One region of the Microlunatus soli genome, then DNA from elsewhere that is predicted to be linked to it. Evidence: riboswitches for the same ligand, from Rfam matches in the RefSeq annotation. Region 1 holds a riboswitch; each other region holds the start of a gene.
The links. A riboswitch is a leader RNA that binds a small molecule or an ion and turns the genes downstream of it on or off. The one in region 1 is predicted to bind cobalamin.
Positions count from the first base shown of each region.

Region 2: linked by a shared signal. The riboswitch ahead of BLU38_RS18405 (ABC transporter substrate-binding protein) and the one ahead of cobN (cobaltochelatase subunit CobN) in region 1 are both predicted to bind cobalamin.
Region 3: linked by a shared signal. The riboswitch ahead of BLU38_RS24420 (ABC transporter substrate-binding protein) and the one ahead of cobN (cobaltochelatase subunit CobN) in region 1 are both predicted to bind cobalamin.

Region 1 is NZ_LT629772.1:5,660,111-5,665,551, forward strand. Features, by position in the region: gene cobN (cobaltochelatase subunit CobN) at 1-1,559, opposite strand, end outside; cobalamin riboswitch at 1,602-1,736, opposite strand; gene BLU38_RS25960 (hypothetical protein) at 1,801-3,045, shown strand; gene BLU38_RS25965 (precorrin-8X methylmutase) at 3,045-3,692, shown strand; gene BLU38_RS25970 (precorrin-2 C(20)-methyltransferase) at 3,689-5,236, shown strand; gene cobM (precorrin-4 C(11)-methyltransferase) at 5,160-5,441, opposite strand, start outside.
Region 2 is NZ_LT629772.1:4,028,180-4,033,620, forward strand. Features, by position in the region: gene BLU38_RS18400 (FecCD family ABC transporter permease) at 1-984, opposite strand, end outside; gene BLU38_RS18405 (ABC transporter substrate-binding protein) at 993-2,216, opposite strand; cobalamin riboswitch at 2,358-2,535, opposite strand; gene BLU38_RS18410 (Lrp/AsnC family transcriptional regulator) at 2,611-3,036, opposite strand; gene BLU38_RS18415 (ABC transporter ATP-binding protein) at 3,185-4,138, shown strand; gene BLU38_RS18420 (ABC transporter permease) at 4,135-4,935, shown strand; gene BLU38_RS18425 (sensor histidine kinase) at 4,998-5,441, shown strand, end outside.
Region 3 is NZ_LT629772.1:5,330,537-5,335,977, forward strand. Features, by position in the region: gene BLU38_RS24415 (DUF2470 domain-containing protein) at 301-1,038, opposite strand; cobalamin riboswitch at 1,075-1,228, shown strand; gene BLU38_RS24420 (ABC transporter substrate-binding protein) at 1,337-2,911, shown strand; gene BLU38_RS24425 (ABC transporter permease) at 2,922-3,893, shown strand; gene BLU38_RS24430 (ABC transporter permease subunit) at 3,890-4,744, shown strand; gene BLU38_RS24435 (ABC transporter ATP-binding protein) at 4,741-5,441, shown strand, end outside.

The DNA.
Region 1 (5,441 bases):
AGCCACCGATAGGTAGCCAGGTAGTGGTGGCTGGGCGGCAGATCGGGATCGTGGTAGATCGCGATCGGATTTTCGCCGAAGCCACGGGGCGGCTGGACCAGGATCACGATATTGCCCGAACGGATCGCCGCGGCCACCAATTCGCCGTCGTCCTCGGAGGAGGATCGGTCGACGAACAGCTCACCGGGCGCCGCACCCCAGGTGTCGGTGACCCGTTCGACCAGTTCGACCGGAAGCTCGTCCAGCCAGTGGCGGTAGGTCGCCGCCGGGATCCGGATCGGCTGCCCGGACAGTTGCTCGGCGGTCAGCCACTCCGGATCCTGGCCGCCGGCGTCGATCAACGCGTGGATCAGCGCATTGCCTGCGGTGGTATCCGGCTCCTCGTCTTCCACGGCGGGCAGCGGATCCAGGCCGGGGATGCTGTGGCTGTCGCCCAAGTCGTAGCCGGCCTCGCGCATCAGCCGGAGCAGCCTGATGGTCGAGACCGGGGTGTCCAGCCCGACGGCGTTGCCGATCCGGGAATGCTTGGTGGGGTAGGCCGACAACACGATCGCGATCTTGCGTTCGGCCGGCGGCGTCGACGACAACCGGGCGTGTCCGACCGCGATCTCGGCGACCCGGCGGCAGCGTTCGCGATCGGCGACGTAGTGCGGCAGCCCCTCGGCATCGGTCTCCTTGAAGGAGAACGGGACGGTGATGATCCGGCCGTCGAATTCCGGTACGGCGATCTGGGTCGCCACGTCCAGCGGGGTCAGTCCGTCGTCGGAGGTCGCCCAGGTCGCCCGGTCGGTGGTCAGGCAGAGACCTTGCAGGATAGGGACGTCCAGCCCGGCCAGGGCGGCGACATCCCAGCCCTCGTCCTGTTCTCCGGCCGACGCGGTTGCCGGTCGGTTGCCGCCGGCCGCGAGCACGGTCGTGATCAGCGCCTGGTAGTCGCCGAGGTGGGTGATCAGCTCCGGCGGAGCATCCCGCAGCGACGTGGTGAAGATCGGCACGCCGAGGCCGCCTGCGGCATCGATCGCGTCGGCCAGCGCCTCGACGTAGGCGGTATTCCCGGCGACGAACTGGGCACGATAGAAGAGGATGGCGATCTTCGGACGGTCGTCGCCCTCGGGCGGAGTGTCATGGGGCGGAGTGCGCAGCGGTCCCCAGGCAGGATGCCGGACCGGCGGATCGAATCCGTCGCCGCTGAGCAGCACGGTGTCGGACAGGAAGGCATGCAGCTGGGAGAGATTGCCCGGCCCACCCTCGGCCAGATACTGGTGGGCGTCGGTGGCGATCCCGATCGGGACCGACGACTGTTCCATCAGGGCCGCATCGGGTGACTGCTCACCGCCGAGCACGACCAACGGCCGACCGGCCGAACGTAGCCGGTCGATCTCGGCCCGGTAGGCCTGCGGCGATCCGAGCAATCGCGCGATCACGATGTCGGCACCCTCGAGCAGCCGCGGATAGTCCTCGATCGGGGTCCGGCTCGGGTTGGCCAGCAGGTAGTCCGCGCCGCTGGCGCGTGCCGACAACAGGTCGGTGTCGGAGGTGGAGAGCAGGGCGATACGCATGCGCTGATCAGTCCTTCTCCGGGTCCTCGCCCGGATCGAATGATGGGACAGAACTCACCAGGCAGTTCCTGACTCTCACACCGGTGGGCGTGATCACAGTGGCGGGACCGTCCCGGAATCACACCGGGTTCCTGTTACTGGCGAGTGCTCCTCACCCTAGACGATTGATTCCGCCGCTGTGACCGCGTCCGACGGTCGGCGCCGCAACCACCGGGGGATCGATGGTCCTTATGATGTGCCGGTGATCGATCCGGGACATCTGCGTGCAGACCGTTGCCCGGGACTGCTCTCACCGCATCGGGCTGAGGACGGGCTGCTGGTGCGGATCCGAGTTCCCGGTGGGCGGCTCACGACCGTGCAGCTTGCCGGTCTGGGGAGGTTGGCCGCCGAGTACGGGCAGCCGGAGCTGCACTTGACGTCCCGCGCCAACCTGCAGCTGCGCGGGGTCAGCGAAGACCGGCTGGACGATCTAGGCGCTGCCGTCGCCTCGCTCGGGCTGCTGCCCTCGCCCGAGCACGACCGGGTCCGCAACATCGTCGCCTCGCCCTTGGCCGGACTGAGCGGTCGGCCGAGCCTGGACCGGCTGATCACCGAGCTGGACCGATCTCTGTGTGCCGCCCCGGAGCTGGCCGCGCTGCCGGGGCGCTTCCTGTTCGCCCTGGACGACGGCAGTGGAGACGTCGGTTCGCTGCGCTTCGACCTCGGCCTCCGCCGGCTGAGCACGGACACCGCGATGATCATGATCGGTACGTCCGACGAGCCCGTCGGTGCAGTGGTCCCGACGGTGCACGCGGTGCCGGCGATGATCATGATCGCCCGCCGGTTCGTCGCAGTGCGCGAGACGTCGCCGACCGCCGGCTGGCATCTGCGGGAGATCGATCCGGGCCGACTCGCCGGCGGCCTGCGCCCGATCGGCGAGCTCGTTGCCGGTGGCGACGTCCCGCCGGTCGAGGAAGGCGCCGTCGCCGTCGGCTCGGTCGACGGCGCCGCATCGGTCGCGGTCCCACTCGGTCGGTTGTCGGCGCCGCAGATCAACGCCATCGTCGGTGCTGCCGGCGACGGATCCGGCTCCGTCATCCTGACCCCCTGGCGCGGAGTTGTGCTGCCGGATGCAGCGGCTCGGCTGCCGGAGCTCGCAGCCGCCGGCCTGATCGTCGAGGCGGATTCGTCCTGGAACTCGGTCACCGCCTGCGTCGGGTCACCCGGTTGCGCGCGGTCGGCGATCGACACCCGGGCCGCGGCCACCGAGCTGGTCAGCTTCCTGGAGTCGCGCCGCGCGTTCCCGGTGTCCCGGGAAAGCCGGGCCAGCCGGATCCATCTCAGCGGATGTGATCGCCGGTGCGGACGTCCGACCGGAGAGGTCGTCGACCTGATCGCGCCGCCCGACACCGCAGCCGCGGTCGCCGCACTCGATGCAGGACAAGGCGAACCACCCAGCCGGCGGACCAGGTCCGACCATGATCAACCGACAGCAGGAAGCGCGTGATGGATCGACCACCCAAGCTCTACGACTACCTGGACGACGGGCAGCAGATCTATCGCAGATCCTTCGACACCATCCGCGACGAGGCCGACCTCGACGGCGTGCCCGCCGGGGCGGAGTCGGTGGCGGTGCGGATGATCCACGCCGCCGGTGACGTCGACATCACCGCAGACCTGCGGATCCATCCGCGACTGGTCCCGGCTGCACGGGCTGCGTTGCAGGACGGCAAGCCGTTGCTGGTCGATGCGACCATGATCGACGCCGGCATCACCCGGCGCCGGCTGCCGGCCGACAACCGGGTGATCTGCCGACTGCACGATCCGCGCGTCGCCGAGATCGCTCGAGCGTGGGGGACCACCCGATCGGCGGCCGCGGTTTCCTTGTGGACCGAGGATCTGGACGGTGCGGTGGTGGCGATCGGGAATGCTCCGACCGCGTTGTTCACGTTGCTGGAGCTGATCGCCGCCGGAGCACCACGGCCGGCCGCCATCATCGGTGTCCCGGTCGGTTTCGTCGGCTCGGCCGAATCCAAGCAGGCGTGCGCGGAGAATCCGTTCGACATTCCCTATCTGGTCGTCGAGGGCCGGCGGGGAGGATCGGCGATGGCGGCATCGGCGATCAATGCGTTGGCCCGGGAGGCGGAGCTGTGACCGGCAAGCTGTACGGCGTCGGGGTCGGCCCCGGCGACCCGGAGTTGATCACGCTGCGCGCGGCCCGGCTGATCGCGGGCGCCGACGTGATCGCCTATCATTCCGGCACCCGGGGCAGGTCCATCGCTCGTTCGATCGCAGCGGATCTGATCCGCGCCGACGTGACCGAGGAACTGCTGGCCTACCCGGTGACCACCGGTGAGGTCGATCATCCGCTCGGCTACTACGGCGTGATCGACGACTTCTACGACGCCTCGGCGTCTCGGCTGGCCGCGCATCTGGACGCCGGCCGCAGCGTGGTCGTGCTCGCCGAGGGAGACCCGCTGTTCTACAGCTCCTACGGCTACCTGCATGATCGACTGGCCGGCCGCTATCCCGCAGAGGTCGTCCCGGGGGTGACGTCGGTCAGTGCCGCGACCGCGGCACTGGAGACCCCGGTCGCCCGGCACGAGGACGTGTTGAGCGTGCTGCCGGGGACGCTGCCGGTGCCCGAGCTGGCCCGCCGACTGGCCGACACCCAGGCTGCGGCGATCATGAAACTCGGGCGCACCTTCGCCGCCGTCCGGGAAGCGCTGCGGCAGGCCGGGCGGCTGGACGCGGCCTGGTACGTCGAACGGGCCGGTTCGGCGGCCGAGCGACGGCTGCCGGTCGCCGAGGTGGATCCGGAACAGGTGCCGTACTTCTCCATGATCATCGTCCCCGGCCAGGATCGGCGACAGGACAGCGCCGACCGGTTCCGAGATCATGCTGCCGCACCCGCTCCGGTCCGGAACGGACGAACCGGTCGGGTGTTCGTGGTCGGCCTGGGGCCGGGGCCGGAGCAGTGGCTGACCCCCGAGGCCGAGGACGTGTTGGCCGAGGTCGATCATGTGGTGGGCTACGCGCCGTACGTCGATCGGGTGCCGCAGCGTGCCGGCCTGGCCCGGCACCCGTCGGGCAACACCGTGGAGGTCGATCGCGGGAGGTTCGCGCTCGATCTGGCCTTACAGGGTGAGGATGTGGCCATCGTCTCCGGTGGTGACGCCGGCGTCTTCGGGATGGCCGCTGCGGTCTTCGAGGCGGCCGAGGACGACCGCTACGACGACGTCGCGATCCTGGTCCGGCCCGGAGTGACGGCCGCCCAGGCGGTCGCGGCCCGGGTCGGAGCGCCGCTGGGGGCCGACTACGCGATGATGTCGCTGTCCGATCGGCTGAAGCCGTGGGCGGTGATCGAGAAGCGGCTGCACGCCGTCGGCACGGCCGACCTGGCGTTGGCGATCTACAACCCCAGGTCGCGCAGTCGCAGCAGCCAGCTGGATGCGGCGATCGACATCCTGCGTCAGCACCGCGGCACCGACACGCCGGTGATCATCGGCCGCGACGTCGGTCGCCCCGGCGAACAGGTGATCACGACGACGCTGGCGGAGATCGACACCTCGACGGTGGACATGAAGTGCCTGCTGATCATCGGGGCGAGCAGCACTCGGATCAGTCGGCACGGGGTGTGGACACCGCGTTTCGTCCGGACTGCTGACGACGCTGTGAATACAGGTGTGACTCGGTGAAGTCGCCGGCCTGCAGCGCTCGACCGACCATGATCACCGCGGCCTGCCGCAGACCGGCCCGTTCGACCTGATCGGTGATGTCGGCCAATGTGCCGCGCAGGATCTGCTGGCTGGGTTTGGTCGCATCGGCCACCACCACGACCGGGCAGTCCTCGCCGTAGGACGGCACCAACTGCCCGACGATCTGACGGGTCCGTCGGATCGC
Region 2 (5,441 bases), 1.6 Mb from region 1:
CCCGACCAGGATCGAGGCCGGCATCAGCAGCCGGTGGTCCGAGCTGCCGATCGCCAGCCGGGCCAGATGTGGCACGGCGATCCCGAGGAACGCGATCGGGCCGCAGTACGCTGTGACCGCGCCGGCGATGACGGCCGTGGCCACCATGGCGACGATCCGGACCCCGACCACCGGCACGCCCAGTGATCGGGCGTACAACTCGCCGAGCAGCAACGCGTTCAACGATCGGGCCAGCACCGCCGACAGCACGATCGCGCCGGTGATCACCGGCACCAGGATCAGCAGGTCGCCGCGGGTCACCCCGCCGTACGATCCGAGTCCCCAGACCACGTAGCGCTGCAGTCGGGTCGGGTCGGCGAAGGCCAACAGTAACGAGGTGATCGCACCGACCGCCGAGGACAGCATCACGCCGGTGATCAACAACGTGATCACCGATCGGACCCAGCGGCCCAGCAGCAAGATCAACAGCAGCACGGCCGCTGAACCGACTGCCGCGGCGGCGGCGACGGCGAGCCGGGAACCTCCGACCAGACTGACGAAACCGCCGGTCAGGGTCCCGCTGCCGAGGGTGACCAGGGCGACGCCGAGCGATGCCCCGGAGGAGACCCCGAGGATGTACGGGTCGGCCAGTGGGTTGGCGAACAGGGTCTGCATCAGCAACCCGGCGATGCCCAGCCCGGCGCCGACGGTCGCCGCGGTGATCACTCGCGGCAGCCTGATCTGGCCGAGCAGCACGGCGGTGGAGGGATCGTCGGTCCGGCCGGTGAAGGTGAAGCCGAGCAGATCGTGCCAGCCGATCCGGACCGACCCGATGGTCGCGCCCAGCCCGATCGCCACCGCGGCGGCGACCAGCAGCAGAACCAGCGTCAACAACGGACGGCCCCAGCCGATCCAGCGCGGTCGCCGGCCAGCCGAGTCCTGCGGCTCGGCCACGCCGCCCCGGTCACCGGCTGTCGGCCCGGTCGCCCGTTCGACCCTGCTCACGACGGCGGCTACTTCAGCTTCCGGTAGAAGGTGAAGCGGTGCCCCGGCTCCAGGTCGGGATGGGTGATCGCGATCAGGTCACCGACCACCAGATCGGGACGGAGCACGCCGAGCTCGAAGATGTTGTTGCCGCCGGCGGCATTGACCTGCTTGCTGGGCGCCCAGATCGCTCCCGACTTGTACGCGGCCAGCTGGGCGAATCGAGGTTCGTCGGCCAATGCTTCCTTACGGGTCTTCCAGTTCGTCGAGGTGATCCAGATCTTGGCCTTGCCGGACTTGGTGAACACCTGCTCCAGGTCGGGACTGGCCGAGGACGGCGAGGTGTCGGACTGCCAGGCCCAGCTGCCGCCGGCATCGGTGATCATCTTGCCCATCACCGTCCCGCCGGTCGGCATCGTCCAGACGCCCTGGTACGGCTGGCTCAACAGCACCTCGGTCGGGTCGGCCTTCGCCGCCTTGTTGACCGCGGTCCGGTAGTCGCCGGCGATGGTGTCGAAGGTCTCGGCCGCCCGCTGTTCGGTCCCGGTCAGTGCTGCGAAGAACTTGATCCACTCGGCCTGACCGAGCGGGGTGCGCTCCAGGTATTCCGCGTCGGCCAGCACCGGGATCCCGGCCTTGCGGACCGTCGCATACGCCGGGTCGTCCATCCCCGCGGTGATCAACGCATCGGGCTGACTGGCCACGATCTTCTCCGCATCGGCGGTGCCGGCCGGAGCGAACTCGGTGACCTGGTCGCCGGCGACCCTGCTCCTGGCCGCGGCCGAGTTGATCAAGGACTTGGAGGCGACGCCGGTCAGCACGTCCAACTGCCCGAGCGCCTCCAGGCTGGGGATGTGGGTGGTCGAGGCTGAGAACAGACTGTGCACCGGGGTGCTCAGCTGTGGTGCCTCGGCCAGCTCGCCGGTCAGGTCGGGTTTCGGCGCACCGCACTTGACCAACACGTAGCTCTCCGGCTTGCCGCCGACCTCGGGCCGCTGGACGGTGATGACCTGGTACGACTTGTGGTAGCTGATGTCGAAGTTCGTTGCGTACTCGAGCTTCTGCTTGACTCCGAAGTAGTCGGTCTTCGGGTCGAAATCGCTGATGCAGCCGGGCGACCCGCTGGACGGCGCCACCCCGGGAGCAGGCGACGATCCGACCACTCCGCAGGCGGTGGCAGCCAGGGTGGTGACGATCGCGACCAGCGCCATCGCTGCCTTGCCGGGCGTGCGATGCAGCAGCTTGTTGATCATGTACGGCGAACTCCTCGTGCACACAGCTGACGCCGGGAGTCCGACCGCGACACCCGTCCGACGGATCGTGGTCGGCAGAGTGTCGGCGATCTTCCCTCGAGACCCCACGACGCACGGATCGGCGATCCGCGCCCCGACGGCAGGTTTTCGGACTCGTGGGCAGCGGGCCGGATCACCGGGCCCGTTCGGCCTACCGACTACCGCTTCCCAGGAACCGTTCACCGCCGGATCGAGGTCCGGCGCCGTTCCCAGTGCGCTCTTGCAGTCGTCGTTCCCACTCACCGCTGCGGGGCAGTCCCGGTCTCGCACCGGATTCCCTTCCCGTCGGCAGCAGCGAGTCTATCGCTCAGCCCGGATCCGGGCTCAGCCCGGATCCACCACCGGTGGATCGGACTCAGAGATGGGAGAGCACGATCGCACTGCGGGTGCGGACGACGTCGTGGTGGGTGCGGATCTCGCCGAGCACGCGTTCCAGGTGGCCGGCATCGGTGCACCGGACGACCAGCAACCCGTCGGCCTCGCCGGTGACGGTGTAGCCGTCGTACACCTCGGGGATCGCGGCGGCGAACTCCTTCATCTGCTCCGGCGGGATCTGTCCGTTGCAGTAGATCTCGACGAACGCCTCGATGTTCCAGCCGAGTGCGGTCGGATCGACGTCGGCACCGAAGCCGCGGATGATGCGGTCCTGCCGAAGCCGATCGACACGGCGCTTGGTGGCCGCCGTCGACAACCCGACCTGTTGCCCCAACGAGGCATAACTTTGCCGGCCGTCTTCCATCAGCAACGCAAGAAGCTTGCGATCCGTGTTGTCGATCCGCAACGATTCGTCCCTCTCCGTCCTTGCAGAGCATAACCCGTGCGAGCCGCATCGAGTCCCGCCGCGACGACCGGGTTCGTGACAGTTGTCAGTCGGGACTGCTGACATTCCGGCGACGTGGCCCGGCCGGCCTCGGAGAAGACTGATCGGCATGGCACTGGACCAAGAACTCGACCCGGCCGTTGCGCCCGGTCACCCATCACCGGCAACGACCCCGACGGCAACCCCGGCGATCCACCTGACCGGACTGACCAAGAGCTACGGCGCGGTCCGTGCGGTCGACGGCATCGACCTGAGGATCGATGTCGGCGAACTGGTCGCCGTGCTCGGCCCGAACGGCGCCGGCAAGTCCACCATGAACGAACTGATCACCGGGCTGGTGCAGCCCGACAGCGGCCGGGTCGCGGTGTTCGGTCGGACACCGCGACAGGCGGTCGAGGCCGGTCTGGTCGGTGCGATGCTGCAGGCCGGTGCCTTGCTGCACGAGGCGACCGTCGGTGAGTTGTTGCGCCTGATGCACGGTCTGCACAGCCACCCGCTCCCGGTCGGCACGGTGATCGAGACCGCAGGCCTCGGGGACTTCCTGCGGACCCGGACCGACAAGCTGTCCGGCGGCCAGGCGCAGCGACTCCGCTTCGGTTTGGCGATCATGGCCGACCCACAGTTGTTGATCTTGGACGAGCCGACCGTCGGGATGGACGTCGAGGTCCGGCACGAGTTCTGGAACTCGATGCGCCGCTTCGCCGAGGGCGGTAGGACGGTGCTGTTCGCCACCCACTACCTGGAGGAGGCCGACCAGATCGCGGACCGGATCGTGGTGATCAACTCCGGCACCGTGGTGGCCGACGGGACCGGCGCTCAGATCAAATCCGGTGTCCTCGGCCGGACGATCTCGATGGCCGCCGACGGTGTCGACGCCGAGCTGTTGAGCAGGCTGCCCGCGGTCAGTGACGTGGAGCAGCGGGCCGGGCGGATCCTGATCCGGAGCAGGGATTCCGATGCCACCCTGCGCGGACTGGTCGGCGACTTCCCGGCGGCGTACGACATCGAAGTGAACGCGGTCGGCCTGGAAGAAGCCTTCCTCGAGTTGACCACCCGGCGATGAGCACCGCCACGCCGTCGCAGGCCGGTGCGGTGCACCGGCCGATCCGGCTCCCGGCACCGCTGCACTACCTGCTGCACACGCTGCGACTGACGGTCAAGAACACCGGCTTCATGATCTTCTCCGTCGTCACGCCGGTCGTGCTGTACGTGGTCTTCACCCAGATCTTCGGAGCAGCACAGGCACCCGGCGGCAATCTCAGCTGGGCGGCGATGTACATGGTCTCGATGGCCGCGTACGGCTCGCTCGGCGCAGCGATGGGCGGCGGCTCCCAGCTCGCCGTCGAACGCCGATCGGGTTGGTTCCGGCAGCTGACGATCACCACCCTGCGGCCGCGCGCCTTCCTGCTCGCCAAGGCCGGGGTGATCATGATCGTGGTGCTGCCGGCGCTGGTGCTGGTGTTCGCGGCCGGGTTCCTGGTCGGCGACGTCCGGGCACCGGCGGCCACCTGGGCGGCCGCGCTGCTGCTGATGTGGCTGTCCCTGATCCCGGTAGCGGTGCTCGGACTGGTGATCGGCCTCTGGGTGAAGGCCGAGACGGTGCAGGGGCTGACCACGCTCACGTTGCTGGTGATGGCGATGCTCGGCGGACTCTGGTTCCCGGCCGCGCTGATGCCGACGGCCATGCAGCGGATCGCCGAGCTGCTGCCGTCCTACTGGATCGCCGAGTTGGGCCGTTATCCGTTCGGCGCCGGGCCGTTCCCGTGGATCGGGGTGCTGGTGCTGGGCTGCTGGACGATCGGTCTGACGATCGTCGGCGCGCTGGGCTATCGTCGAGCTGCGGCGACGAGCAAGCGGTGAGCAGCCTTGCGGGCGGTCGGCTGCAGCGGTTGACCGTCGGGTGGACCGGCTGAGGAGGGACGATGCGAAGCACACTGCACACACTGCTGCGGGTCGAACCCTTCGCCGAGGGCGAGGATCCCGATCGGGCGCCGACGGCCCGGTGCGGACCCGAAGCGGCCCGGCGGTGGACGCCGCGGCGTTTCCTGCAGAACCAGGGCACGATCTATCTGTTCGGTCTGGTCTTCATGATCTTCGCCGTCCAGGACATCCATGCCGGTCAGCCGACCGGCACGGAGCTGGCCTATCGCTGGATCGGACTGGTCGGCATGTCGCTGACCTATCTGATGACGGCGTGGGCCGCGGACCTGCGGCTGCTCTGGCGCTGGGCCTACATCGGTCTGTTCGTCGCCCTGATGCTGTCCACGATCGGCTACGCCGGTTGGGGTTTCACCAACTTCGGCGTCTACCCGTCGGTGATGATCGCGACCCTGATCCCGTGGCGGCACGCGCGCTGGGCGGTGCTG
Region 3 (5,441 bases), 330 kb from region 1:
CGTAGGCGTCTTGAGGTGAGCGGATACCGGGTCTGCCGGTCACCCGATCGATCTCCGGAGCCAGCCGATCCCGATCCCGACGCCGAGCGCGAGGCTCCGGTTGTCGAGGAATTGCAGCCGGTCATCAGCCCGATCGCGACGACCATGATCGCCACCGTCGCCGCGCGCCATCGTCGTACCACTACCAAACCCCCATGATTCGTCGTCTGCCGTCGGGCATCTCGCCCCGCTCTGTGAGAATTCCCTGCTGAGCAAGGGATGTTGCGGTGATCGACGCGACACGGTCGCCGACCTCCTCCGTCACAGACAGGTCGTCCAGCCGGTACCGCTGTCGTCCAGTGCCAGCCGCAGCGCTCGCTGCAATTCGCGTTCGTCGGCCGGCGGGTGCGGGAACGGGATGAACACCATCTGCCCGCCGAAGCCGCCGACCGTCTCCAGCTCGAAGCCGCCGCAATCGATGGCGCCGATCGAGGCGCCGGCCACCGCATCGTGCGGTACGCCGAGCAAACCGGCGCTGACCGCCCGCAGCTCATCGGCGTGATCGGCGTTCAGGTGCGCAGCGATCACGGCGCCGGCGGCGATGATCGGATCCGGACCGGCCATCGCATACTCGTCGACGGTGATCGGGTGATACTCCGTCTCACCCGGAAGCCGGATCGCCGCGGTCACCACATGGAACCCGATGAGTCGGGTGATCCGCCGACTGACGCAGTGGGAACAGTCCTGGTGATCCCGCCTGATCGCTTCGATCTTGGGTACCGCCTCGGTGTCGGCCAACGGCCAGAACTGACCGACCAGCCGGACGAGTCCGAGCCGGGGGTGCAGACCCATCTCGATCCGCCCGCAACCGGCGAACAGCAGCTCATCGGCCACCTCGTCGTCGGTCAACAGGATCGGGGAGCCGCATTCCTGGTAGTAGAGCGCTGTTCCGGCCTCGTCTCCGGCAGCCCAGGCCAGTGTCGAGCTTGCGGACAGGGCCGAGCGCGCGCGTTCGGCGAACGACAGCTGAATCAGACGGCTACCCACGGAACTGACCACGAAGGTAGGTTAGCCTTACCTCACGGATTATGGAACCCCGGACACGCGGAGTGCGGTGTGCCCGAGGGAAGACGCTTCGCTACGCTGTGCGAACACGTCAGGGAAGGCCGGTGAGAGTCCGGAGCTGCCCCGCAACTGTGAGACCCGGATCGGGTCGAAGCCAGATACCTGCCGTGTGAAGTACCCAACGGTCACGACTACGCGGGTGGTCCGGTCCGAACTCAGCGCATCCTCCGGGATGCGCTGCCGTCCGGTTCCTCCCCGTCGCGTGCCCCGTCGCGAGGGGAGACACAGAAACGTGGACGCAGACACCGCGGATCACGGACGGTCGATCGGCCGCCGAGGTCTGTTGGCCGGGACGGCTGCTGTGGCAGGGGGAGTGCTGCTGCCCGGCTGCTCGAACGGAACCCCCACCAGGGCCACCCGGGGTGCAGGGAATTCCACCATTGCCGAGTTCACCGCCCTGTACGAGGGTGCGGGTGCCAGTGAGGTGATCGATCCCGGCGTCGGGACCATGTTCATCGACGAAGCCCGGGCCAAACACCTGTACGACGGGCTGTTCGAGGTCGACTCGACGATGACACCGGTACCGCGGCTTGCCGAGTCGGCCGAGCCGAATGCCGACGGCTCTCGGTGGCGGCTCAAGCTCCGCGACGCGCGTTGGCACGACGGCAGTCCCTTCACTTCCGCCGATGTGCTGTACACCCTGCGCCGGATCCTCGGACGCCAACACCAGGCCAAGTCGTTCGTGGCGGCGAGCACCCTGGCGGCGATCGATCCGGGAGCGTGCCGGGCCATCGGCGAGCGGACGGTCGAACTGGTGCTCACCTCGCCCTCCTTCGATCTCCCCGCGATGTTGACCTCGTACGGGACCAGGATCGTCCGTGATCGGACCAGCCGTTTCGATCATCCGATCGGGACCGGGCCGTTCCGGTTCGTCTCGTTCGCCGCCGGCAGAGAGCTGACGGCCGAGGCCAACGACGACTACTGGGACGGCAAGCCGCGGATCCGGACCCTACGCATCCTGAGCACCGATCAGTCCTCGCGTCCCGCCGCTGTCCAGAGTGGCCAGGCGGACTTCGCCGATGCATTGTCGCCGTCGGCGGCTCAGGAGCTGCGCCGCCGCGATGATCTTGAGGTAGCCGCGACTGCCAACAGCGGCATCGTCTACTTCGCGATGAAGACCGACCGAGCGCCCTTCGACCATCCCGACGTCCGCCGCGCGATGATGCACCTGGTGGACCGCGAGGAGTTGATCAAGGTCGCTCTGCAGGGACAGGGTGAGCTGTCGAACGACGTCTTCGGCCGCGGCTACCGCTACTACGCCGACGACCTGCCGATGCACCAACACGACCCGGACCGAGCCCGCGGGTTGCTGCGTCGCGCCGGGATGCGGGGGCTTCGGTTCGATCTGTTCGTCGCGCCGGTGGCCGGTGGGTTCGTCGAGGCTGCTCGACTGTTCGCTGCTCAGGCTGCCAAGGTCGGGGTGACCGTCGAGGTGAAGGTCGGCTCGAAGGACACCTACTACACCGAGGTGCTGACCAAGGGGGCGATGGTGATGGGACAGTCCGGCCCGTTGGCGATCCCGTACCACTTCGGGTCCCGACTGCTCAGCGATGCACCGAAGAACGTCACCCGGTGGAAGGACCCGGAGTTCGATCGGATCTATCAGCACGCGCAGCAGACCTCGTCCGACACCGAACGGGCCCGGTCCTACCACCGGTTGCACGAGATCCTCCACGACCGTGGCGGCTACATCTTCTGGGCCACCACACCCTGGTTGACCGCGGCCCGGAAGGGGTATCGCAACATCCCCGCCGCCGTTCCCAATGCGCTCGACTGGGCTCGTTTCGACAAGGTGGCGCCACGATGATCATTGCCCCGTGACGATCCCGTCGAACAGGTCGGTGCACCGTTGGGTACTGCGGCGGGCCGTGATCGCGGTGCTGCAGGTGCTGGTGCTGCTGATGCTGATCTTCGGACTGTCGGTGTTGTTGCCCGGCGATGCCGCGGACGTCCAGAGCAGTGATCTGACGACATCGGTCCAACGGGAGACGACGCGCCGGCTGCTCGGGCTGGACGTCTCGCCGGTGTTGCGCTTCGCCAGCTGGCTCGGTCGTCTCCTGCATGGCGACCTCGGAATCTCTTATGCGCAAGGAATTCCGGTCAGTCAGGTGATCGGCCTCCCGTTGGCAGAGTCTGCGCTGCTGGCGTTCCTGGCGACGGTGCTGCTGGTACCGATCGGCGGCCTCCTGGGCTTCCTCGGCGGGTTGCGGCCCGGCGGCTTGCCGGACCGGCTGATCACCACGGTGGCGGTGCTGCTCGATGCCATCCCCGAGTTCGTGCTGGCCGTCCTGCTGGTGTCCTGGCTCGCCGTCGGTGCCGGACTCGTCCCGGCGACGGCGATCGGTGTCGATCTTGCCGGGCTGATCACTCGGCCGATCTACCTGGTGCTGCCGTTGCTGATCATCACCGCGCGGACGGCGGCCCCGGTCGTACGCCTGGTGCGGGCCGGGGTGATCGACGTGATGGACCGTCCCTACATCCGCCAGGCGGCCCGGCTCGGTGTGACGCGGTGGTCACTGCTGGTTCGGCACGTCGCCCCGAACGCCCTCGGACCGGCGATCCAGGATCTGGCGCGGACCGGCAGCGGCCTGCTCGGCGGTGTCCTCGTGGTGGAGGCGATCTTCGTGCTGCCGGGGATCGCCACCACGACGATGGACGCGATCTCCACCCGTGATCAGCCGGTCCTGATGGCAGTGATGTTGATCATCGGATCGGTGTCCATCATGATCAATACGGTGGTTGATCTGATCGGCCGCCGCTTGGTGCCGGCAGGGGAGCTCGTCGGATGAGGGTCGGCGTTCGGTTGCGCCCGGTGGCGTACGGCGTGATGGTTGCGATCCCGGTGCTGGTGGCGGTGCTCGGTCCGTTGCTGGCCGGGCAGGCACCGCAGACCAGTCAGTCACCGTTCGGTCCATCGACCTGGTCACCGTTCGGCACCGACCGGTTGGGGCGCGATGTGCTCGCCGCGGCGCTGCTGGGTGGCCAGTCGCTGGTCCTGGTGACCGGAGCGACGGTGCTGGCCGGCTATCTGGTGGGCGGTCTGCTCGGGCTGCTCGCGGCGGCGAGCAACCGAGCCTGGCTGGAGGACGTGATCATGCGTCCGCTGGACGTGCTGCTCTGCCTGCCGGCTCTGCTGCTGGTGATGGTCGCCGCGTTGCGCACGGACGGGTCGACGGTGCTGGTCGCGGTGGCCGTCGGCGGCACCCTGGTGGCGCCGATCGCCCGCTTCGTCCGGATGGCCGCACGGGGTGTCGTCCGGGGGCCGGTGATGGAAGCGTTGCGGATGCAGGGTGCGGGTCCGGTCCGCCGCTACGGAGGCTATGCATTGATCGAGATCGCCCGGCCCGTCGCTGCCGACGTCGGTGTCCGATTCGCCGCCGCGACCTACGTGCTCGCCTCGGCGAACTTCCTCGGCCTGGGTTTCGACACCACGTCAACCGACTGGGCAGTTGCGGTCGCGGCCAACAAGGACGGCTTGTCCGCGGCGCCGTGGTCGGTCTATCTGCCGGCCGGCCTGATCGTCCTGCTGGTGCTCGGCGTCAATCTGCTGTCCGACGAGCTGCTCGCCGATCCGCGGCGGTTGGCGATCCGGGAGGCGTTGCGGGCCGTGGACGATCCGGTGCGTTCGGTGATCCGGTGATCAACATCGCGCAGGATGACGTCGCGGCGGCCCTGCTGTCCGCCACCGGACTCGGGGTCTCGGTCGGGGAGCGGTGGTTGCTGCGGGATGTCGATCTTGTGCTGCAGCCAGGCCGGGCCGTCGTCGTCTTCGGACCGTCCGGTGCCGGGAAATCGACGCTGGCCAAGGCGGTCGCCGGGGTCGAGATGCCCGGCCGGCGGGTGGTCGGTCGGCTCCAGCAGCGAGACGGGCAGCCGGTCAGAGTGGGCTATCTGCCCCAAGATGCCGCCCAGACACTGAATCCGGCCCGCCGGATCGGCCCGGCACTGACCGAACTGGTGGCACTGCGTCCCGGGCGCACGAGGAGACGATCCCGGCGCACCGAGAGGCGATTGCGACGCGCCGACGTCAAGGCGGTGCTGGCCCGCGCGGCGTTCGAAGCGGCCGACGGCTTGTTGGATCGGTTCCCGCACGAGTTCTCCGGTGGTCAACGGACCCGACTCGCGCTGGCTCAGGTGCTGGCCGTCGACCCCGACCTGCTGGTGCTGGACGAACCGACAGCCGGGCTGGACGCGGTCAGTAGGGCGGAGCTGATAAACGTGCTCTGTGGCCTTCGGGATGCCGGCCAGTCGATCTTGGTGGTCAGCCACGATCGGTACGTGGTGCAGCGGCTCGCCGATCACACGCTGTCCGTACGAGACGGCCGGGTCAGTCGTAC